2 regions of the Eubacterium album genome follow, and region 1 is predicted to be linked to the other one. Evidence: riboswitches for the same ligand, from Rfam matches in the RefSeq annotation. Region 1 holds a riboswitch; the other holds the start of a gene.
The links. Region 1 has a riboswitch for cyclic di-GMP ahead of N5B56_RS03385 (hypothetical protein). Riboswitches for the same ligand answer to the same signal wherever they lie in the genome.
Positions count from the first base shown of each region.

Region 2: linked by a shared signal. The riboswitch ahead of N5B56_RS05010 (hypothetical protein) and the one ahead of N5B56_RS03385 (hypothetical protein) in region 1 are both predicted to bind cyclic di-GMP.

Region 1 is NZ_JAODBU010000003.1:165,212-177,544, reverse strand. Features, by position in the region: gene N5B56_RS03405 (hypothetical protein) at 380-3,397, opposite strand; gene N5B56_RS03400 (HD domain-containing phosphohydrolase) at 3,540-5,930, opposite strand; gene N5B56_RS03395 (hypothetical protein) at 5,949-6,314, opposite strand; gene N5B56_RS03390 (hypothetical protein) at 6,331-6,960, opposite strand; gene N5B56_RS03385 (hypothetical protein) at 7,132-8,820, opposite strand; cyclic di-GMP riboswitch class I at 8,898-8,983, opposite strand; gene N5B56_RS03380 (1-deoxy-D-xylulose-5-phosphate synthase) at 9,122-10,879, opposite strand; gene N5B56_RS03375 (MerR family transcriptional regulator) at 11,153-11,605, shown strand; gene N5B56_RS03370 (P-II family nitrogen regulator) at 11,720-12,076, opposite strand; gene N5B56_RS03365 (ammonium transporter) at 12,194-12,333, opposite strand, start outside.
Region 2 is NZ_JAODBU010000004.1:71,532-83,864, forward strand. Features, by position in the region: gene N5B56_RS04960 (DUF3878 family protein) at 37-1,029, shown strand; gene N5B56_RS04965 (fibronectin type III domain-containing protein) at 1,175-2,314, shown strand; gene N5B56_RS04970 (hypothetical protein) at 2,523-3,119, shown strand; partial or broken gene N5B56_RS04975 (N-acetyltransferase family protein) at 3,280-3,591, shown strand; gene bsh (choloylglycine hydrolase) at 3,694-4,668, shown strand; gene N5B56_RS04985 (VWA domain-containing protein) at 4,956-6,164, opposite strand; gene N5B56_RS04990 (AAA family ATPase) at 6,175-6,993, opposite strand; gene N5B56_RS04995 (Dabb family protein) at 7,372-7,668, shown strand; gene N5B56_RS05000 (SGNH/GDSL hydrolase family protein) at 7,704-8,720, shown strand; gene N5B56_RS05005 (iron-containing alcohol dehydrogenase family protein) at 8,834-9,892, shown strand; cyclic di-GMP riboswitch class I at 10,002-10,077, shown strand; gene N5B56_RS05010 (hypothetical protein) at 10,178-10,456, shown strand; gene N5B56_RS05015 (phosphoribosylaminoimidazolecarboxamide formyltransferase) at 10,711-11,886, opposite strand; gene N5B56_RS05020 (IMP cyclohydrolase) at 11,908-12,333, opposite strand, start outside.

The DNA.
Region 1 (12,333 bases):
ATTCTATAAACCTTATTCCACTTGACGCTATCTACCCAACAAAATTCTATAAAACCTTATTCCGCTTGACGCTATCTACCCAACAAAATTCTATAAAACCTTATTTTGCTTGACGCTATCTATCCAACAAAATTCTATAAACCTTATTCCGCTTGACGCTATCTACCCAACAAAATTCTATAAAACCTTATTCCGCTTGACGCTGGTATAGACATAATTAAAATAAAGGGCATTTGGCGCCGTCGGTACAAAACGACAGCGCATAGTTTGGCTTAATAGTCAAACTATGTGATGGAGTTTCAGTACCGCTACGAGCGACAAGCAGCGAAAGCGTTCTTTATTTTAATTATGTCGTATACAACGGCAAGTAGCGAAAAGGTTAATTATAGCTTTTGAGATAAGCTTGGATTGTTCCAAACGAACCTTTTCGCTCAACCGTATAATCCACCTCTTTCCAAGTTTCATACTTATAAGTCTTATATCCAACTGCATCCTTTGAAAGTGGGAAAATATATTCTGTATCTCCACTTTCTCTATTACCAACAAATAATGACGGAATAAATCCATTTGTGATTGTTGTCTTATATTGAATTCCATCAAACGGTGTTTTCTGTTCAATTACAACTCTTTGTGACGGATCAGTTACATTTAATGCTGTCCATGGAATTCTAATTCTAACATTTGTACTTCCTATGAAAAATTGTGATGTACTTGTTGAGAAGTTGCCATATGTCAAGTCCATTACCTTTGTCCAATTGCCATCATAACTTTCTGTAGAAGATACTGTCTCCTGACCTCTTGCATATGATGAGCATACATATAATGCTGCATCTTTCGCACTGGTAATTTTTATTATATATTCCATTCCTGATAAACTATTTGCAAAATATCCTTTATTATAAAAATATTCTCCGTTGTTTCTTTCGTAAGTATCTAATCCTACAATAAGTTCATTTGTTGTATAATCTATTTCTTTTTCTAACGCAACCGTCACATATAAATATTCAGGATTTACGCTTAACTGCATTTTTCTCATTACTTCGAAGTCTTTTAACTCAAGACCGACATCTTCTTTTTCTTCTGCTTTCACTGCAAGAATTCCTGTTGTCTGTGCAGGATCTCCCAAATCATGCCAAAGTGGGTTATTTGTCAATGGTACAATTGATGCCTTTGCTTCATCTGAAACTGCTGACCATGAATCATTTAAATCAGAAATTATTCCTCCCATGCATCCATTAGTAAGAATTGCATCCAACATTCTGACAATTATTTCTCCCTGCTGTGTTTCATCCAATCCTGAATAAATGCCATTTGTCGCATATATATTTGCATTTGTAGAAATTCCAAATCCGTCTATCATAAGTCCATATGGTGAAACTTTTTCTTTCACGTATTCAACGTAGCTTCCATAATTAAAATTACCCTGAGAATCAGTAAATCCGACAAATTTATTAAGGTTATTATTTAAAATATTATCTGTCACATTTAACTTGGTTGAAACATAATAATACTGCTGTACATCCTGATTTAACTGTAAACTGCTTAATTTGACAACTCCATTGTAATTGTCTTCATTCCAAAACGCACTTTCAAGATTTTCAACATTTACATGCATTCCGACCGGAACTAATCCGCCATAGTTTTCACTACATTTTTTATAAATATAGTCCAGACGTTTTGCATATAAACTTCCTATTCCTTCCATTGATGAAACATAATTTCCATCGTATGTTTCACCCTGATTGCTTAATGTCTGCAATTCTTCACCTGATGGCGATATATCTAAAACATATGACAAAAGATACTCTGACACATCATGTCGGTATTTTAAAATATCTTCCTGCCCTTCATCAGTTGAATCATTCTTGGTTTCACCATTTCCGTGAATTGAACTCATAATTGTGTCGATTGTTTTTTGCCATTCTTCCTGTGTATCTGCTACCATACCTTTTATAGTCTGAATAAGATATAATTTATCATCGCTGTTCTGGTTAATTTCAAATAAAGCCCTGTAAAATTCAGGTGGTGCAAGTTCATATACTCTAACGGTATTTACTCCCATTTCCACTGCCTGCTCTAACAGTTCTTTGTAATATCCGTAATTTCTTGTTGCATTAGCACTTCCCGGTTCATCAAGATTTACATTTACCGCTTTTAAATTAAGGTTTTCATAATCATCATTTTTCTTAATCTGAAATTTGTTTTCATTTACACGGACTGCAAGTTGTTTTTCATTTTCAGACTGTTTTTCATTTTTCTCATCTAATCCCTTATAAGTATCTTTCAAAATTTTCTTCATTAATGGATTGTAAAATTTCCAATAAAATTGGTTAAGGTCTCCTTCTTTATCAAATGATAAAGCTTTGAAAAATTTGTCTGCTGCTAGAAATCTATATATTCTGCTATCACTTGTACAGTCATTAAAATCTCCTGCAAAATAGTAAGTGTCACCGCTGTTATTATTTCTTTTTCTTATTATTGCCGCAAATTTATTTGTAGATGAAATTTCCTTTATCTTTTCCATTCCTGTTGCATTTACATTAATTTTAAAATTTGCAATAGTATCCGTTCCATTTTCTGCTTCAACTAACTCAAACCAATTGTAAAAATTGCTTTTTTTAGAGCCTGAAAATTCTTTTTTAAATTCATCACTTATACTTATGCTTACTAAATTTTTGCTTTTAAAATCTGTCTTTTCTTCTAAAACAATTATTTCGCCTTCTGATGATGCAAGTATAAGCCCCGGACCTGAGAACTGCCATTTCACACCATACTGATTTTCATATGTAGACGGTGCCCATTTAGGCACATCTGAAAGATCATTTAAATCAACAACATATCTTCCGCTCCATGATGTTGTTGTAAATCCAAACATTGATTTGATTTCATTGCATACGGTTTCGTCTGTTGTTGAGCCTAAAAGTTCGGTTTCAGCTACAACCGTTCCGCCTGTACTATAAGTAAGGGAAACTATGTTCATATCCTTCGATGAAAGCCCTGAATATTTATTGTCATATAATTCAGAACCATAAACATCAGCCAAATATAGAAAATCCGGCACTTTATCAAAGTCAGCTAGCTGATTTTCTCCTGTGTATTCCCCATTTTCATTTATCTGTGGTCCAAAATAATCCTTTTTATAGTTATATTTTTTTCCATTTGATTTAACATATTTTTGTTGATTTAAAAGCCAGAAAAATCCACTATGTTTTCTATAATACCTGTCAGTCTGATTTACTCCCTGTCCATCTGTCGCAGGAACAGTAGCATCCAAAACAGCTATGTTCATTTTCTTAGCCGGCTTTACAATCCATCCTATAAAAGAAATAGCCAAAACCAACAAAATTATTAATGGTATTATAAGTAATAACTTTTTCTTACCTTTTGTCTTTTTCATTTTATCCCTTTCAATTCAAAACCATACTGCTTATACCTGTAGATTTAAAGCTATGTTATCATTATCTTTGGTAATTTAAATTTGCATTATTCCCATATAATTTTTATACGGTTTTCGTATGTTTTTTCATACACTTTAATTGCTATTTATACTTTTCTCTTGCAGTCTTTGATGCCTCAACTGCTTCATCAAATACTTTATCGAATACTTTAACTATTGCCGGGTCAAATTCAATTCCCGATTTTTCTAATATATATTCTCTAACCTTTTGCGGTGGCCATGCTTTTTTATAAGTTCTTTTTTCCATTAACGCATCAAATACATCTGCCACTTTTACAATTCTTGCATACAAATGAATATTTTCGCCTGAAAGCCCTAAATATCCTGTTCCATCATAATTTTCATGATGTTGATATGCTATTACTGCTGCGGCTTCCATAAAGTCACCACTGTTTTTTGACAAAATGTTATATCCATATACAACATGTTTTTTCATTATTTCATACTCTTTATCAGTCAATGGTTTATCTCCATTTAATATATCATTTGGAATTGCTATCTTTCCAATATCGTGAGCGATAGCCGCCATAGAAATAATACGTGTTTCTTCTTCTGACAATCCTAATGCTTTACAAATAACTTTTGTTACTGCACTTACAGAATATAAATGTACTTTATTTTGCTTTCCTCTGAATTCTACCATTTCAGCTAATGATATAATGGCATCTTCCTGTACAGTTTTTATTCTGCTTTTTAAATTGTAATTTGAAAAAGCAATTTCCATTATGTGATGTATCATCATTGCCGTACTTTGGAATGTTTCTGATAATCCATCTTTATAATTTTCTATATGAAAAATAATCTGAACCTGATCAATTCTTACAAATATTAAGTCCATGTATGTCTGTGCAAACTTTACTTTCGATTTTTCTGTTCCATCATACATTGACATTATTTTTTCATAATCGCACCCCTCTATTCCACCCTGATTAAATACTTCTTCAAAAGTTCCATCTTCACGACGGACTGCTGCACAGGAAGGAATAACTATTTTTTCATTTGTTTCATCATCTGTAACAACATTTGATGCTGCTAATTCATTTCTCTTTATCACATCCGTAAAAATCTGACATGTATAGCTTGCAAACTGTTTATCTGTAAGGGCATCAGCAACATCTGATAAAATTGTTGCCATTCTCTGTATACTTACAGCACTTTCAAGTTGTTGATTGGCTCGCTCTTTAATAAGTATTGTGTGATTTACTGATTGTTTAAATAAAACAATGTACATTGCTATTTCATATATGGCAATACCTGTTACTACTACAGTTCGGCTTAACCCATTTGAACCTGCAGTAAGTGAAATTAAATTATAGATATTTACTAAAGAAATATAAACAAATGCAATTCCTACCAGACTCATATATGGAGTTTTATTTTCGATTAAATTTGCTACCTCAATTATAAACAGACCTATTAGTACACATATTGCCATCGAAAAAATAACTGCCGCAATAAGGAGTACTGTTCTGTTTTCTATAAGCAAAAGCCCTAAGCTGATTACAAATACTCCTATGATAAACATGTTCTGCCATAGTTTAAATTTATAATTAATGCTACAAAGACTGCATACTAACATAGATGTTGCAAAATATATTGTTAATATTAATTGCAAACTAAAGAACACACTGTCAGATATAAGAGTGCCACCTAAACTTAACTGATAGAGCATAAGATATAGTGCTCCCATAAATAATGTCAGACTTAACAGTAATACTTTTATTATATTTTTATCTTTTATTGAAATGGCAATTGTCATAATTACAAATATAATTGCCAATATTAATATTCCAAATGTGAATGCTATTCCAAGTCCACTTGCATTTGAAAGTAAGCCTGTTCCATTTGCACTTTTTACTAATCTAAATTGAAAACCTATTGGAGAATAAATATAAATTTCCATTGTTCTTGAAACTGCAGAAGATGCTAATTCCACTTTGTTACAACGGTTTCCAACTACATTTTCTTTATCATATCCATTGTCATAAATCTTCTTGCCATCAACAAGAACTTTAGACGGTGCATAATTTGTATAATACGTATAGTATTGCTGATTGCTCTGTGCAGGTATGTCTACTTTAATGCATACATAATCCTGCCCTTTTCCTATCTTTTGTATTTTATTTTCATCTGTCGCCTGTTTCCATACCGCATCTTCTCTTTTCAAATCATTATCCGATGTACCCCATAGAAACTGAACTTCATTTATTTCATTTGCCATACTAAAGTTAGGATACACTACTTTGCTTACTATTGTATGCATCATTAAAGTTATTAAAAATAACGCTATTGATACTCCTGCAACTGTTATTATCGAATGTATTCTTTTCTCTGACATTTCTTCTGAAAACTGCAAAGAAACAACCCCCTTTTTTTCAGAGGTTGTTTCTCTTTTATTTTCCTGATTCTCTATTTTTAAATCTTCTGACTTATTTTCTTCAACCTGTTCTTTAGACTTCTTAAAAATCTTCATAGAGACGTCCTTTCTGTATTAAAATCCCTGAGTATTTTCTTTTAGTATTTCTCTTAATCCGTTTCTACGTGCCTTTTGTGCTTCGCTATTAGTTTCTATTACCGTAGAATCTATATGTTTTACCGCTTCATGCACAATTTTATCCTCTCCCTGAAGAATATCAAGGATTCCTTTAAGACTTTGTTGTAAAGCCACAATGTCTCGTTCATAAGATTCAATCTTATCCTTTAATTGTTTATTTTCTAACAGTAAATTATCTCTTTCACGCTCTATAACCAATTTTTCTTTAAGGATTTCCTGCATTTCATTTTTTGAAGCATCGCCTTTTATCAGTTTAGATTCTTCTTCAATCTTTTTAATCAATAAATCAATATCTTTATTCATTTTAACTTCTCACTAACTAATGCAAACTTTTTATATAATATAAATCCCCTTCTTTAGCTACATTAATAGTTGCTTCACTCTTAACCTTTGAGCGTACCTCATCTTCATAGTATACCACATTTATTGTAAGATTGTCTCCATTATCAGTTACTGTATAATCATATGTTATCTGCTGCGAATAATTAGGAACCCACATTTCAAATTTCTGTTCCGCCTTATTATAAATGTCGCTTTCTTCCAAATTAAGGCCCTCAACATTAAACTGGCTTTTAAGCACCGCTTCAATATCTTTTTTTGATGCATCTCTATACTCAAGTTCATCACTTGCAGGTACATCTAATAAGCTATTATAGTACAAATGACACAAACCATATTGTGCTAATTTGTTTACGGATACCGTACTTATGTCATCAAATTCATTTATAGCAAATATATATCTTAATTCATAACAGCATTTTATTATTGTTTCTTCCATAAAAGTATTGCTGCTATCATTTGCCTTAGTAGACTCATCTACCGTAGTTGTAACCTGCACATCTTCAAATTCTTTTTTATCATCTTTATTTATTATCACCAGCACTATTGCCATTGCAATTATGATAACTATTAAAGAAGCTCCTAATATTAATTCTTTCTTTTTTTTCACTTCTATATCCCTTTAACGCCGCAAAAATCAAATTTCTGCGGCGTTATTACTGTATTTTTCACACAAATTAAAAATATAATCATTTTTAATCTGTGGCAATGAATTTATTAACATTTTCATGTAAAATTTCACTATTTATTAACTTGTCTCTATACTTATTGGTACTAATTATTAATATTCCCAATAATAATCCTTATAACAGATTGTTTTATCATCTGCTGTTTCAATAAATACATCAGCACTATCAATCCGGCTATATTCCTTATAAGCATCACATGTAATTGTTGAACCTAATGGAAGGTTAACTGATAAACTTTCTAATGGTGTGTTTACTACACTATTAATTCCTGTCTGTTTATTATAATTACCCTTCTTAAAGTAAAATCTGTATGCCATAAAGCAGTTGTTTGTATCTGTTCTTAATACTTTATCACCTTTCGCAATTGTAAATGTACGGCTTGCTGCATCATAAGTGTTCTTCTTTGCTGTAGAGCTAACAACTGCTGTATACACAACTGTTCCTGCAATACCATTTCCATTGTCATCATATGTATCATTGTCCCAATTATTTGAACACATCTGGAATTTAATTTCTTTATCAAGTTCAATTTTGAAACTGCTCTTGTTATTTAATACAGTTCCATCCTGTAATCTGATTGACATTTTTAAAGGTACAATTACAGATACTTCTACTGATTCTTTATCTGAATCATCATCCTTATTATCATTTCCTGAATCAGGCTTCGTTGTTTCTGAAGGTTTTGTTGTTTCTGAAGGTTTTGTTGTTTCTGAAGGTTTTGTTGTTTCTTCCGGTTTAGTCACTTCTTCTTTTTTAGTTGTTTCTTCTTTTCCGTCTTCTGTCTTTCCATTTTCTGTATCAAGATTTCCTACTACTTTTTCAACCTCTGAAGGTAATCCATTAGTAGCTTTATATGAAACAACTGCTCCACCTGAAATCTCTAATGTATCTGTTATTAACTGTCCGTAAATCTTTGTACTTCCTGTTAATACTGTTTTTGAATCAGGTGCATAAACCTTACCTGTTATAGAACTATCACCACTAAATTCAAGATTTCCACTTGTATATACATTTCCTGCAAATATTCCATTTACCTGTGTATACTTTGTAGCATTCATTGCAATTGTGTTGGCATTTACTTCTTTAAAATTATTGTATCCTGCATTTTTTCCTGTAAATACAACTGTAAGCTTGCTACTGTCTCCACCTGCATTAAATGAACCCGGATTTCCACCTGATAATTCATCTACATATAAAACTACGTATCCGTCACCGCTTACTTTAACTTCACCACCAACGTTTAAATGTTTAACTCTGACAACTGTTGTCTGATTTTTATCTGCATGAATTTCAAATGTCTGTCCATTGTAAAATGATACAGTATCTAAATATGCATTATCAGTTAAATCAAATCTGTTTGTCTGCCATCCAATGTAAACACTCTGTGTACCATCTTTGTATTCTGAAGTAGTTTTTTTAAAATATTCTGAATTCTCATCAGGATAATTATTTGTATTGAATAATCCTGAATATAATTCCTTGTCCATTTCACTAACTTCAATTGGAATATATCCCTGTGCGGGTTTATCTACTTTAACCTCCGGCGATACATGTGCAGTTCCTGTAACATGCTTTGTTGCACTGTTTGAATACTTTAAAGTACCATTGTTAATTACAATATCTCCAATTATCTGTCCGCTTCCTGAAAAATTTGCTCCGTTTTTTGCAAGTACCCCATATTCATTTGTGTTTTCTTTTGCCAAAACCCCTATTGGCATTACCACATTAAATACCATCGTCATGACTGTAGCCATAGCTACCATTTTCTTTACTCTTTTCATTACATCCTCCTTCCAATTTTATCGCAGCCTTTTATACACGTATTTACGTATAAAAAAAACTGCAACTCCTTAAAAAGAATTGCAGCCAGACGACCATTGCAAATGTTGCTTTAGGCTCATAGCTTTGTGCCCTATTTTTTCAAATAGTTTACCCTCATCATTTGTAATATATGTCTTTATTTTATAAATTTTTATTTTATATGTCAACCCAAATAAAACTCTTTTTTACATTTTCAAGCCATAAAATAGGATTTTTTTCTAAGCTGATTTATAAAAATATTTTTATTTTCCGGCATTTATTTTATTTCATTAACGCCATCACATCTTCAACAATCTGTTCTTTTGTCAAATGATTTTCTTTAAGAACTTCATTTACATCATATCTGTCTAAGAATTCTTTTTTCAATCCAAAATTTATTACTTTCATATCTGTTGGTCCATAGAATCTTGAAATTTTTTCACCGAATCCTCCGTCTAAAATTCCATCCTCTATTGTGATTACAACATCATGCTCTTTCTTTAACTCTTCAAGTAATTCACTATCGATTCCTGTTATATAATATGGATTAATTAAAGTTGCCTGCGTATCTAATTTATCAGATAAATCATCTACAACTTCTTTTCCTAACTGATAGAATGTTCCTAAAGCAATAACTGCAACCTTGCTTCCTTTTTCAGTTACTTCATATTTATTTAACTTAGAGAAATCTTTCGTAACTTCTTTACCGTCAGATATCATTTCTCCACCCGGCAATCTTATTGCTACAGGATGTTCATTCTGCTCTATACTCCAATCAAGCATTGCAATATATTCTTCTTTTGTCGTAGGTGCCATGTAAACAAGGTTAGGAATATTTGCCATCATTGGAATATCATATAATCCTAAATGTGTTACGTCATTCATTCCAAATACACTTCCCCAGAATGTAACTATTGTTGCAGGTGCATTATTAATACACAAATCCTGTGATAACTGGTCATATGTTCTTTGTACAAATGTGCTATATACACCATATACCGGCTTTCCACCATTTGAAGCAATTCCTGCTGCCATTGCAACTGCTGTCTCCTCTGCAATTCCTACATCAACAAATTGTTTTCCTGCTTCTTTTCGCTTGTCCTCTGTAAATCCCATAACAGTTGGTGTTGCAGAAGTAATTGCAACTACTGATTTGTCTTCTTTCATTTTCTTTAACAAATAATCACAAGTTACACTTGAATAATCTTCACCAAATTCACCATACAATGGCTTTCCTGTCTTTATGTCAAACGGTCCACTGTAATGCCACTGTTCTTTATGCTGTTCAGCAGGTGCATAGCCTTTTCCTTTTAATGTATTAATATGAACAACTACAGGCTTTTTGCTATCTTTTACTTTACTAAATGCCTCAATAAGACTTGCTACATCATTTCCTTCATTTACATATATATAATCAAGTCCCATTGCCTTAAATAAATTGCATTCTGCCTGTCCATTTGTTTCACGAAGAAGTTTTAAATTGCCATACAAACCACCATGGTTTTCTGCAATTGACATATCATTGTCATTTACAACAATTATAAGATTTCCTTCTAATTCTACGGCATAATCAAATCCTTCTAATGCTTCACCACCACTTAATGAGCCATCTCCTATTACAGCAATAACATTTCCTTTTTCACCATTTAAATCTCTTGCCTTTGCCAAACCACAGGCAAGACTTACTGATGTTGATGTATGTCCTATGATGAAATGATCATGCTCGCTTTCATGAGGATTACTGTATCCTGAAACATCATCATAATGTTCTTCATAAAGATATGCGTCCTTTCTTCCTGTAAGCATTTTATGTGGGTATGTCTGATGTGAAACATCATAAACTATTTTATCTTTTGGGGATTCAAATACATAATGAAGAGCAATTGTTGCTTCTACCATTCCAAAGTTAGGTCCAAAATGACCACCATGAATGCTGGCTCTCTTTAATAATGCAGTTCTCATTTCCTCTGCTAATGTAGACATCTCTTTAACTGTTAATTTCTTAACATCTTCCGGTCCGTTAATCTTTTCTAAATACATATCAAAGTCCTCCATTAATATTTTTTAAATACAGCATTTACAAAATCATAACCGTATATTGTGTATTCTAAACCATAAACCCAACTTTAGGTCAATATTTATTTTTTCATAAACTTATATGAACCAATTTACGAAAAATATAATATAATGAAGTCATATTAATGATTTTATTGTATTACAACTTAAATATATAAATTTATAATACGAAGAAAGGAAAATGAAATGTTCTCCTTCAATTGAATTTAACAGGAAATCATTTTATGGTGGTTAATTATGGATACAAATTATTATAATATTGGTGAAGTTTCTAAAATGTTTAATCTTCCTATTTCTACATTACATTATTATGACAGAGAAGGATTATTTCCAAACCTTAACCGTTCAGAATCCGGTGCAAGAAGATTTGATGATGGCACAGTTGAGACATTACATCTTATTGAGTGTTTGAAAAAAACGGGAATGGAAATTAAAGATATAAAGGAATTTATGATGTGGTGTCAGCAGGGACCTGCCACCTATGGAAAGCGCAAAGAAATGTTTATAAAGCAGAAGGAAACTGTCGAAGCCGAAATTGAACATTTAAAGAAAGTTCTTGATATGATTACTTATAAATGCTGGTACTATGATACAGCTATAGCCGACGGAAATGAAGACAGACTTAAGAATCTTTCTCCTGATGATATGCCACCTGAAATAAAAGCTGCGTGGATTAACGCTCATACATAAATACATAAAAGCCACAATTATGATATTTTATTTGTCTTCGATACAATTTTTCATAATTGTGGCTTTATATTTAATCTAAACCTTTAGTCTTTTATTTCTTACAATCCTGTTTCTTTATTCCTGACACTGTACCGCATCATATCCTGTTTCGCCTGTTCTGATTTTTGTTGCACTTGCTACAGGATAACTGAAAATTTTCCCATCACCAAATTCTCCTGTATAAGCGGCTTTTTTAATTGCTTCTATTGTTTTTTCGGCCCATTCTTCTGAAGAAACAACTATTTCAAATTTAATCTTTGGCTGCATCTGAGGTTCTACTTCCATACCTCTGACTATTTCCTTATAGCCTCTTTGTAATCCACAGCCCATAACCTGCGACACTGTAAGTCCGTTAACTTCTATTTCCATTAATGCATTTTTTACATCTTCAAATTTTTCTTCTCTAACAATTGCATCTATTTTCATTATCATAGAATTTCCATCTCCTAATCTCATTTAAAAATTTTTAATTCAAAAACATTTAATAATATTTGCCTGATTATTCTTTATATCATTTCACATTGTCAAGATATTTTTACTTAAGTCTTATTACTGATCCATACCGTTAAAACTTGGATAAGCACTTTCGCCGTGCTGTGATATATCAAGTCCGATTTTTTCTTCTCTATCAGTTACTCTTAATGGAGTAAATATTCTAACTATGGCTACACAGATTAAAGTTCCTACAA
Region 2 (12,333 bases), on a different contig from region 1:
ATAAAAAGAGATTAATAATAAATTTGGAGAAAAACAATGGAAAATCAAAGCATAGATGTTACAAATGAAAATACAGAATATGAACAGGAAGAACTTGAGACTTTATATAATTTAGAAAGACTGCTAGAATCGGGGCAGTTTGAACTTGTATCAGATAAACCTGAGAATGGAAAAATCAGACTGATATACATAATGAATGATGCAGTGGAAAGCTTCATTGTATTTGACAATGCAAGACTAACAGGCACATATGATAGTAAATTTGAAGGTAGTGTTACAGCTTCACTAACCGGAAATGAAAAAGAATATGTTATGGTAGTACATCAGAATGAATCAGTATTTTCAATATTTTTTCAAAAAATGTACATGGAAAATCATTTATACAACTACGGAAAAATCGGACATTTTTGGGTGAAAGGATACGAATATTTAAGAAATATTGAATATAAGATTGCAATAGTGCGGGACAAAAGGGAATATTTAGGAGAAGAGTATTGTAATAATCAAGAATTAAAATTAGCACATTTGTCGGATTTTCCACCTTTAAATTATTGCTGCTATCCGTCAGTGCCACAAAAATATATTGTTCCAAAAGACGATCCATGGACTCCGTCAAATGAAGCAATTCAGGTAATGTATGATATGGCAGAATTGACTAGAGACAGAAAAATGCAAAGGATGCTGAAATTTTATAAAAATCATCCTGAAAAATGTGTCGCAAAAATTATAGCTTCTATGTTACATAGAAATTCTCACAAAGAATTGGTTGATTATTTGGTAAATATATTTGTGAAAGCGTCGGAAAATTATCCTGTGAGAAATTTTGGAAAAGAAAATGAAAAATTAGAAAAATATATAAAGAAAGCAGAACAGTTAAAGGAAGAGTTAAGTAAAGATGGAATTGAGGCATCAGTCATTACTGAAGAACCTTTTGTTGAGGTAAAAGACTCAATAGAATTTAAAGTATATTTGATGATTTGGAAAAAAGGAGTGTTAAATCGAAAGGTCGAATTAAGAAGAATTGTGTAAATAGGTTATTTATTCAAATTTAACAATCAAATAACATTTTTCAGATAAAATTAAGAAAATTTTAACAACAAAATTGCATTCTTTTATTGAAATAAAAACGTTTTCGATATATGATTAGAGTAACAAATTGAAAAGGAGAAGAAAAATGAGAAAGTTATTTAAACAGATTACTGCAGTAGCTATGTCAGCAACAATGATTATTGGTGCAGCAGGAGTTACATCAGCAGCAGTTGCACAGGGAACTAACGTATCACAGAATGAATGGACATCATATTCTCTTCATACAAGAGAAGACAATGGTGAATGGGAAGACAAGTTAATTAAAGATGGTCAGAGTTACATGAACACAGCTAATGCTTACAAGAGTTATGGTGAAAATGCATCTTTAACAGCTAAGACAGCTTCATCATTTACAATGAATGTTGTAAGTACAGGATGGAGTGCTAACTGGAATCCATTCACAGGAAAAGTTACACAGTCTAATCCATGGGGAGTTACAGCAACTCAGATTATGAACGTTGAAAGAGGAAGATATTACAATCTTTCATTCAAGATTAAGAGTACATTATCAAATGAACTTACAAAGACAGTAGAAAGAGCTGATGGTACAGCTTATAATGAAGGAACAGGAAAATATAACTATGTTAAACATGTTCACTTCAAAGTATTTGATAATAATGATAAAGATGGTGCTGCATTAGATTTAACAAATTTAACAGCAACAATTGGTGGCGCAAGTGTTCTTACAACAGGCGATGCTAACATCAACAAAGATTTCTCATCATTTATCGCACTTGATAGCAAGAATACAGCAGATGACGGATGGGTTACAGTAACAGCATCATTTATGATTCCATCACTTAAGTCAGAATACCAGAGTGGAGTTAAAAATCCTACAGTAGGTGTTAAATTTGCATTCGGTGCATTATTAAGAGAATATGAAGATGAAAACAACATGAGTGGTACAATCGAAGTAAAAGATTTCTCTGTTGTAGCTGATATTATGTCACCTTCACAGGTTAAAGTTACAAAAGTAACACCTAAGAAGAAAGCTATGGTTGTAAAGTTTAAGAAATCAAGCGGAGCAAAAAAATATGAAGTTCAGTATTCATTAAAGAAGAACATGAAAGCTGCAAAGGTTAAGACAACAAAGAAGACATCAATCAAAATTAAGAAATTAAAAGCAAAGAAAACATATTATGTAAGAGTAAGAAGTTACTTTGAAAACAATGGCAAGAAGATTTACAGTCCATACTCAGCAAAGAAGAAAGTTACAATTAAATAATTTTACTTAATAAAAAAGGGACGTTGAGCTAAAAAGATTAGTTCAGCGTCTCTTTTTTGTATTCATTGCCCAATATGGTGTAATTCAGGTCTTAGTATGAATGGTAACCAATATCTACATTTTTTGTTATGTGCAGTAAATCTCATTTCAACACTTTTATCTTAATTAAACATATAATAAATATTATCAGAAATATAATATGAGGTTTATGGTGGATAGTAATGTAAATGGACTTATGTTTCAATTAGGAAATATAATGAGAATAGATAATGGGTTTGTTGAAGAATCGGTATGTTTTAATACTGCGGGAGGCTACATTGTAGTTTCATATAATGATACATCAATGGGAAGAAACAATAGGCAGCAGGTCAGATTAAATATAAATAGAAATACAAAAATTATTAACTTTAGAGGACAAAATTTATGTACTTGTTGCATACAGGAAGGTATGTGGATTAATGCAATTTTTTCAGGTGCTATGACAAGAAGTATTCCACCACAGGCAAATGCATTTTTAATTATTGTACAGGGAAGAAGTCAGCAATTGGTTAGCTCAGTAACAATAGACAGAATTGCATCTATAGATTTGGAGAACAGCTCTTTTTATACGGGAAATAGAAATGATATTAATTCACAAACGAGATTTATCGTAAATAATAATACAGTTATAACAGACAGAGAAGGAAACAGAATCAGATTACGAAACTTAAGACCGGGACAATTAGTTAGAGTAAATCATGCAAATTTCCAGACGGCAAGCATTCCACCACAGACAACAGCGTTTTCGGTTCAGGTGTTGCAATAGGGAGAAAAATACTGGAACTGAGCAATAAAGTATGATAAAATCGATATAGGTTTTACAAATTGGGATGAGCATAAAAATAATAATTAATGATGGCAGAATCACCCTACATATTGGCAGATATGTAGGGGTTTTTTATGAATGGAAGAATTGAATGATGAAAAAAATTTTAGGCTTATACATTCTGCATCCAAATAATGTAGGAAGATGCGGACATATCTGTAACGCAAGTTACACAGTATCATCAAAAAGCAGAGGATTGCATATTGGAGAAAAACTAGTAAAAGACTGCATTTTAAAAGCTTACGATAATGGCTATAAAGTGCTTCAGTTTAATGCTGTAGTGGCAACAAATGTACATGCAAGACATTTATACGAACGTGTTGGATTTAAACAATTGGGTATAATACCTAATGGATTCAGATTGAAAAATGGGAAATATGAAGACATATGTCCATATTATATTGAAGTGTAATAATTTTTGAACCATTACTGGCTCCAAGCAGTGGAACATCCTAAAATTAAACTTACCTATTTTACAAATTAAATATTATAAGTAGAAAATGGAGGAAATTATATGTGTACAGCAGCAACATATAAGACAAAAGATTTTTATTTTGGCAGAACACTTGATTACGAATTTTCTTATAATGAGGAAGTTACGATTACACCAAGAAACTATAAATTGAAATTCAGACATGGAATTGAGGCAAAAAATAATTATGCAATTATTGGAATGGCATTTGTTGTAAATGATTATCCTTTATATTATGATGCGATAAATGAAAAAGGATTAGGAATGGCAGGACTCAATTTCGTAGGAAATGCTGTGTACAGTGAAGTAAAATCTGACACTAAAAATGTAGCACAATACGAATTTATACCATGGATACTTAGACAATGTGAATCAGTAAAAGAGGCACGAAAAGTATTAAGTGAAATGAATTTAGTAGGAACTCAGTTTAGCGAGCAATTGCCGGCGGCAAGTCTTCACTGGATTATAGCAGATGCAAATGAAGCAATAACAGTTGAATCAACTGAATCGGGATTACATGTATATGACAATCCGGTAGGGGTATTGACTAATAATCCACCATTTGAACAGCAGATGTTTCAACTTAACAATTACATGCATTTATCATCAAAACAACCGACTAACAGTTTCTCAGATAATTTGCAACTTAATTCATATAGCAGAGGAATGGGTGCAATTGGAATGCCGGGAGATTTGTCTTCAGGGTCAAGATTTGTAAGAGTAGCGTTTACAAAAATGAATTCCAAATCAGGGGAAACGGAAAATGAGAGTGTTAGTCAGTTCTTTCATATTTTAGGTTCAGTTGAACAACAAAGAGGATGTTGTGAAGTAGATGAGGGTAAATACGAAATAACTATTTATACTTCATGCTGCAATGCGACAAAGGGAATTTACTATTACACTACTTATGAAAATAATCAGATTACTGCAGTTGATATGCATAAGGAAAATCTTAAAGGAGAAAGCCTTGTGAGATATTCTTTGATACAGGAACAGCAGATAAAAATGCAGAATTAACAGATGAAGTGTATGTGCCCACGCCCATAGGTTCAGTATAAATTTAAAGTAAAAATAAAATTACGGATAATATTTCAAATTGAAAAATTATCCGTAATTTGGTTTACATAATTTAATTGTAGAATTCAAAATAATTAAATTACTAAAATATATTACGGACGAAAATTGATTTAATATTATCCGTAAATCAAGTCCGACTTACACAATCACAAGTCGTCAGGCGCATCCACGAGCCAAAATCAAGTCCGACATATAAATCAAAGACCGGTCACCAGCTCCACGAGCCTTTATTTCTTCTTATCATACATAAGTGTTTTTATTCCACGCTTAAGTCCATCAACAGTTAAAGGAAACATGTCGATGTTTTCGCGAATTACTCTTTCAGATTCCATCCAGTACATATTGTTCAAATCTCCATAGTGATATGAAGGATTTAACCAAATGCTGTGTGGATATTTTTTCTTAAAAAGTTCAATCCATTCCTTACCTGAAAGTCCACCGTTTGGACCACTGTAATTACCGTTTTTATCTTTGAATTCTTCAGGTGCCATACCTGCATCGCCAATAATAATTACTTTATAATCCTTATCATAATTTCTAAATGCCCATGTAGTATCTATCCAGTCACCACTTGCGCATTCAGGTGTTTTATATAATTTAGCATAAATACAATTGTGGAAGTAAAAAGTTTTTACATCCTTAAAATGATTAGCTTTATGCACAGCCTGAAAAAGCTCGTTACACAAAGAACTATAAGGATACATCGAACCACCACTGTCAAATAAAAGCATAAGCTTTACAGTATTTTTTCTTGGTTGTTGAAATTCTAATTTTAAATAACCACCCTGATTACAGGTTGAATTAATTGTTCCGTCGATATCAAGTTCAGTTTTTGGCAAATCAAGTTTTCTTGAATATTGGCGAAGTTCACGGAAAGCAACCTGAAACTGTCGCATTGTAAGTTTTGTATCACGTCTGAAATCTTTATAACGTCTTTCGCCCATAACAGTGAAAGCAGTTTTCATTCCGGCCTCATTTCCTAACTGAATACCACCGGCTACGTGACCTCTTTTACCAAATTCAGAGCCACCGCCCATACCAATCCAGTAAGTTCCACCGTGATGCTCAGTTTTCTGTTCACCAAGTCGTTCCTCAAATTTACGATGAACTTCCTTGGCTTCACGCTCGGTACGCTTGTCTATATATTTGCTTGGGTCAGTTTTCTTGCCCGTTTCAACATCATTGTGCAGCCATGCATCAATTTTACTCATATCAAAAGAATTATCTTTTATATCGTTAAAATATTCCTGAAAGGCAATATCAAATTTGTCATAATCACCTTCGCTTTTAACTAAAATTGTACGGCAAAGATAATAGAAATCAGTAAAATTTGAATGGGCCAAATCTTTATCAAGAGCGTCCATAAGCATAAGCCATTCGGTGGTAGAAATGTTTAATCCGTGATTTTTCAATACATAGAAAAAGTCAGTAAACATAAATTCCCTCCTATAAGCTCATCTGTTTTATTGTTTCTAAATCTTCATCCTTCTTAATTAAAACACCAAGATATGGAAGTGTTTTTTCAATAGAATCAGGGTCAACGCCACCAATCATAAGAGCTCTAATCCAATCTATAAATTCAGATGTGCTAGGTTTCTTTCTAACATCTCTAATACTTCTAATCCAGTAAAATGTTTTCATTGCCTGCTCAAGCAAATGTTCTTCTAAATTTTCAAAATGAGCATTAACAATCTGTCTCATTAAATCTGCATTTGGAAATGAAATATAGTGGAAAATACAACGACGTAAAAATGCGTCAGGAAGTTCCTTTTCAGCATTTGAAGTAATGATAACTATAGGACGGATTTTTGCCTTAACAGTTTCTTTAGTTTCATTAATATAAAATTCCATTTTATCAAGTTCCCAAAGAAGATCGTTAGGAAACTCCAAATCAGCCTTATCTATTTCGTCAATTAATAAAATAACCTGTTCATCTTTTTTGAATGCTTCTCCAAGTTTTCCAAGTTTGATATATCTGCTGATATCATCCACACCATCTACACCAAACTGGCTGTCGTATAATCTTTGAATCGTATCGTAAATATATAAACCGTCCTGAGCTTTAGTTGTAGATTTTATGTTCCAAATTAATAATTCTTTGTCAAGAGCTTTAGCAACTGCCTCAGCAAGCATAGTTTTACCTGTTCCCGGTTCTCCCTTAACTAACAAAGGCTTTTGAAGCTTTGTTGCAACCTCAACTGCTGCTAATAAATCGTCAGATGCTACATAAGTATCAGTTCCGGTAAATTTTGTTTCTGCTGCCATATTAAAATATCCTTTCCGTAAATAAGTATAATTTCATTTATATTTCAATCTGACAAAATTAACAGAATTACGCTTGTGCAACTTGTCACTCGCAACAGTTCTAAATCTTCAACATGTAGTTTGAATTTCAAACGATGGTTTCATTCAAACTACATATATGTCGATTTGAACCAGCGACGACAAATGCAATTTTGCTAAATTTTGTCAGATTAAAAATGTAATGATATTGACCTTAAATTTTAATTAATTCTTAATAATAAATTTATCGTTTTCAAAAGTTATAGTACCATAATGAAAATATGAATGTCTACAACAATTGAAAAAACTATTTAGGTCGGTTACAATGGTGTGGAAAGAATAAATTTTAGGAGGCATGAAATGGTAAAGCATATTATTTTATGGAAGTTAAAGGAAACATTAACAGAAGAAGAAAAGGTACAGGCGAAGAAAGATATAAAGGAAAATTTAGAAGCATTAGAAGGACAGATTGACGGATTGTTAAAAATGAACATCCGAATAGAATATTTGCCATCTTCATCTGCTGATATAATGATGGATAGTGAATTTGAAAATGAGGATGCATTGAAGGCATATCAGACACATCCAAAACATCAGCATGTTGCAAACACATATGTAAGACCTAATGTTGAAACAAGACTTAGTATGGATTTTTAGACATTGCTATTTTATCAGAAAGGTGGATTATAATTATGAAAAAATTTATTACTTTTACATGGGCATGCACAATAGCACTTATTTTGGCAGGAATGTGTGAAATGAGTTCATTTGACAATGGGATTCAGAAGTATTCATATGTAAAAAATGTTAAGGCAGAAACTGTAAAAAATCACGAAAAAAATCAGAGCATAATTTTAAATGCTCCGACAGTTAAAGTAAAGAATAAAACTGAAAAACAAGTTAAGATTAAATGGAATCGTGTAAAAAAAGCGAATAGTTACAAAGTATACAGAGCTACAACAAAGGGTGGAACTTATAGTCTTCTTACATCAACAACTACCAGAAATTACGTGGATACAAATACAGTAGGCGGTCAAAAATACTACTATAAAGTGCAGGCTATAAGAACAGTTGCCGGAAGCATGGGAGAAAGCAGTCTTTCAAAGGCTAAATATGTAAAGGCTGCAACTAAAGATTTAAGTATTGTAGTTGCAGGAGAATGCTATGTTGAAGGAATTGAACTTTGGGCAAAGAATCAGTATCCAAAGGGAACACATTTTATAAGTAGTGTAGGTGTAAGTAGTTCAGGATTTATAAATTCAAAGAAATTTAAAGTTAATGGAAAAAGTGCTACAGGTATAGAAAAAGTTGCATCATATAATCCTGACAGAGTATATTTTTTAATAGGAATGAATGAATCAGGTACTGACAATACAACTCCTACAATCAACAATTTTAAAACAATGATAAATAAACTTAAAAAGAAAAATAAAAATGTACAGATAGTCATTCTTCCAATAGCACCAACGGGCAAAAGAAGTACTGCAAATGTGCCAAAGAAATCACAGCGTTTGAAATTTAATAAAGCGTACTCAGATTTGGCAGCAGCAACAGATAATGTATATTATTATGATTACACAGGTTTGTTTGATGATGGAAAAGGATATTTGAAATCATCATGTGATGGCGGTGACGGATGCCATTGGACATCAACAGCAACAATTAATTTTTCAAAGAGCCTGATGGATTGGTCAAAGAATAATTTATAGAAAATATAAAATTTATTATGCCGGGAAATATTTGAAATCATTACATATTGGATAGGTTTTAGATTAATGTTCCCGGCATAAATAATATTAAGTTAATCAAAGGAGTCACAATAATGGGTGGAAGTCATATAGCAATACCTACAATTTTGAAAGTCGGAAAAGGAACATTAGAAAATCTTGGAACTTATATTAAGTCAAGTGGGATGTCTAATGCCGTAATATATTTTGGAAATGATTTAATAGACATGTTTGGTGAGACAGTAATGAAGTCACTTAAAGATGCAGGAGTCAATGTGCTTGGCTACAGAGAAATGGATTCAATTAAAATAGAAGAATTGATAGGGATTGCATTTGACATTGATTCTAAAGCACAGGTTGTAGTAGGTATTGGTGGTGGTAAAGTTATTGACGGTGCAAAATATGCCGCATATCTTAGAAAATTACCATTTATAAGCGTGCCTACTTCAGCATCCAGTGATGGCTTTTCAAGTGCCAGTGCATCACTTCTTGTTAATGGAAGACGTACATCGGTTCCGGCAAGAATGGCATATGGAATTGTTGCCGACACACAGATAATAAAAAGTGCTCCTGAAAAATTTATTTATTCAGGAATTGGAGATATGGTATCAAAAATTACGGCACTTTATGACTGGGTGTATGAAGATCAAAAAGGTTATACAGAGTTAAATGATTTTGCAATGATGATTGCAAAAAAGGCTGTAAATAGTTTTGTAAGAACACCGTTTGAAAGTATTAAAGATGATTTGTTCTTAAAAGAGTTGTTAGACTCGCTTGCAATGAGTGGAATCGCAAATGAAATTGCAGGAGGAAGTGCACCTACAAGTGGAAGTGAACATTTGATTTCACATGCTCTTGATAAAATGCTTCCTGTACCACAATTACACGGAGTCCAGGTTGGCATTGCAACTTATCTAATGAGCGTTGTTCAGAATCACAGATATAAGAGAGTAAATACAATATTTACCGATACGGGATTTTGGAATTTTGTTGAGAAATTAGACTTGGATATCAAAGACTATGAAAAGGCAATAGATATGGCACCTTCAATAAAGCCTCACAGACATACTTATTTACATGAAAAAGAATATAGAGATTTGGCAAAGAAGGTATTATATGAAGATGAAAGATTGAAAAAGGTATTTCATATTTAAAGAAATTTTTATAGTAAACGTGAATTTGTATAGACAAATTGACGAAAACTGTAAACAAATTGTAAATCGCATTGTATATATAAAAAAAGCGATATACTATAAATATAGTAAATATATTTAGCAAAGCAGGTGAAAACCTGTGACGCAAAGCTATAGGGCCTTTAAAATGGCAGCCAGTTGCACTTTATTAGTCTTGGTGTGCTGTGCCAGGACTTTTTTGTACAACATTTTAGCTTTAGTCATAAAGCAAAGTATATTGAACATCTTATTCTAAAGGAGGAAGTCATGAATAAGGAATTGTTAACACAAGCGGGAATTGATGTTAACGATGGAATAAGAAGGTTTAATGACAAGGAGGATTTGTATGAAAGATTTTTGTTTACATTTCCAAAGGATGTAAACTATTACACAATGTGTGAAGCAATAAGCAAAGGAGACGCAGAACAGGCTTTTCAGGCAGCAAATGCATTGAAGGGGATTACAGGTAACTTAAGTTTAAACCAATTGTATAATCATATTATTCCATTAGTCGATTCTCTAAAGAAAAATGGAGAAGGTAAATGAACTTCTTGAGGTGGTTTCAGTGGATTATGACAAAGTTATTAAAGCGTTATCTACAAATGATAAAAAATAAAAAGTGGACAGGTCATCTTATCTTTATATTTTTTATTGAACAAAGAAATCCGGCAGACGGTTAAGTGCTGCCGGATTTCTTTGCTTTTATATATTTATTTAGTTGAAATGATTTATTCAAATTACAAAATTTTATAATTAAATAATAGTAATCTGTCATTAAATTTCATTACAGAAATAATATTTTAGTGATGGAATAAACGGATTCCTGTAAAGCTCATTACCATATTATGTCTGTTACAAGCATCGATAACATCTTGATCACGAATTGAACCACCAGGCTGTGCAACATATTTAACACCGCTCTTAGCAGCTCTTTCGATATTGTCATCGAATGGGAAGAATGCATCAGAACCAAGTGTAATATCTGAAGCCTGAGCTAACCATGCCTGTTTTTCTTCTTTTGTAAATACAGGTGGTTTTTCTGTGAAGATACTTTCCCATTTACCATCTGCAAGAACATCCATATAATCTTCACCAATGTAAAGGTCGATTGCATTATCTCTGTTAGCACGTTTCATACCTTCAATAAATGGAAGGTTAAGTACCTGTGGTGCCTGACGAAGTAACCAGTTATCAGCCTTCTGTCCGGCTAATCTTACACAGTGAATTCTTGACTGCTGTCCTGCACCTACACCTATTGCCTGACCGTTTTTAACGAAACATACTGAGTTAGACTGAGTATATTTTAATGTAATCATAGCAATTGCCATGTCAATTTTAGCTTTTTCAGGAAGGTCTTTGTTTTCAGTAACAATATTGTCAAAGAAATGTTCATCAATATTTAAGTCGTTACGTCCCTGTTCAAATGTAACACCAAATACTTCTTTATGTTCGATTGGAGCAGGTTCATAATCAGGGTCAATCTGAATAATCGCGTAACTTCCTTTTTTCTTTCCTTTTAACATTTCTAAAGCTTCAGGTTCATAACCCGGAGCGATAATTCCATCTGAGAATTCTCTCTTAATGATTGCTGCTGTAGAAACATCACAAACATCAGAAAGAGCAATGAAGTCACCATATGAAGACATTCTGTCAGCACCTCTGGCTCTTGCATAAGCGCTGGCAAGTGGTGATAATTCTCCTAAATCATCAACCCAATAAATCTTTGATTCGATTTCACTTAAAGGAAGACCAACAGCAGCTCCGGCAGGTGATACATGCTTAAAAGATGTAGCAGCAGGGAGTCCTGTAGCTTTCTTTAATTCTCTAACTAACTGCCAACCATTGAACGCATCAAGGAAATTGATGTATCCCGGTTTTCCGTTAAGAACTTCGATAGGAAGTTCACCTTCATTCATAAATATTCTTGATGGTTTCTGATTTGGATTACAACCATATTTTAATTCTAATTCTTTCATTATAAATCTCCAATCTTTAAATTATTTATTCTTGTTAATAATCTTAGTTTCGTATTTCCCTGTTTCAATATCGATATATCTTACAAATAAAGAAACTTTGTTATCTTTATTTAAACTGTTCCAAAGCATATCTGTGAATTCGTTCATATCATCTTTAATTGAAACAAGCTTTGGTTCACCTTCAAAACTTGGAAGCGGATTTCCATCATGCATATATGTATGAATAAAGTGACCTTCTCCATTTACAGGATTTTCATATGTAAATGTGTATCTGTTGCATGCATCAGGGTTACCGTTGTTGCTCTTTAAAATAGACATTGCATAATTATAAGAACCATTTTCAACCTGCATAACTCCTGAAATTCTAGGTGTATAGTTAGGACCGTCCGGTTCAAATTCTCTTGTTCTTAATGACTGCTCAAAAGTCTGACCTTTATCCATTAATTC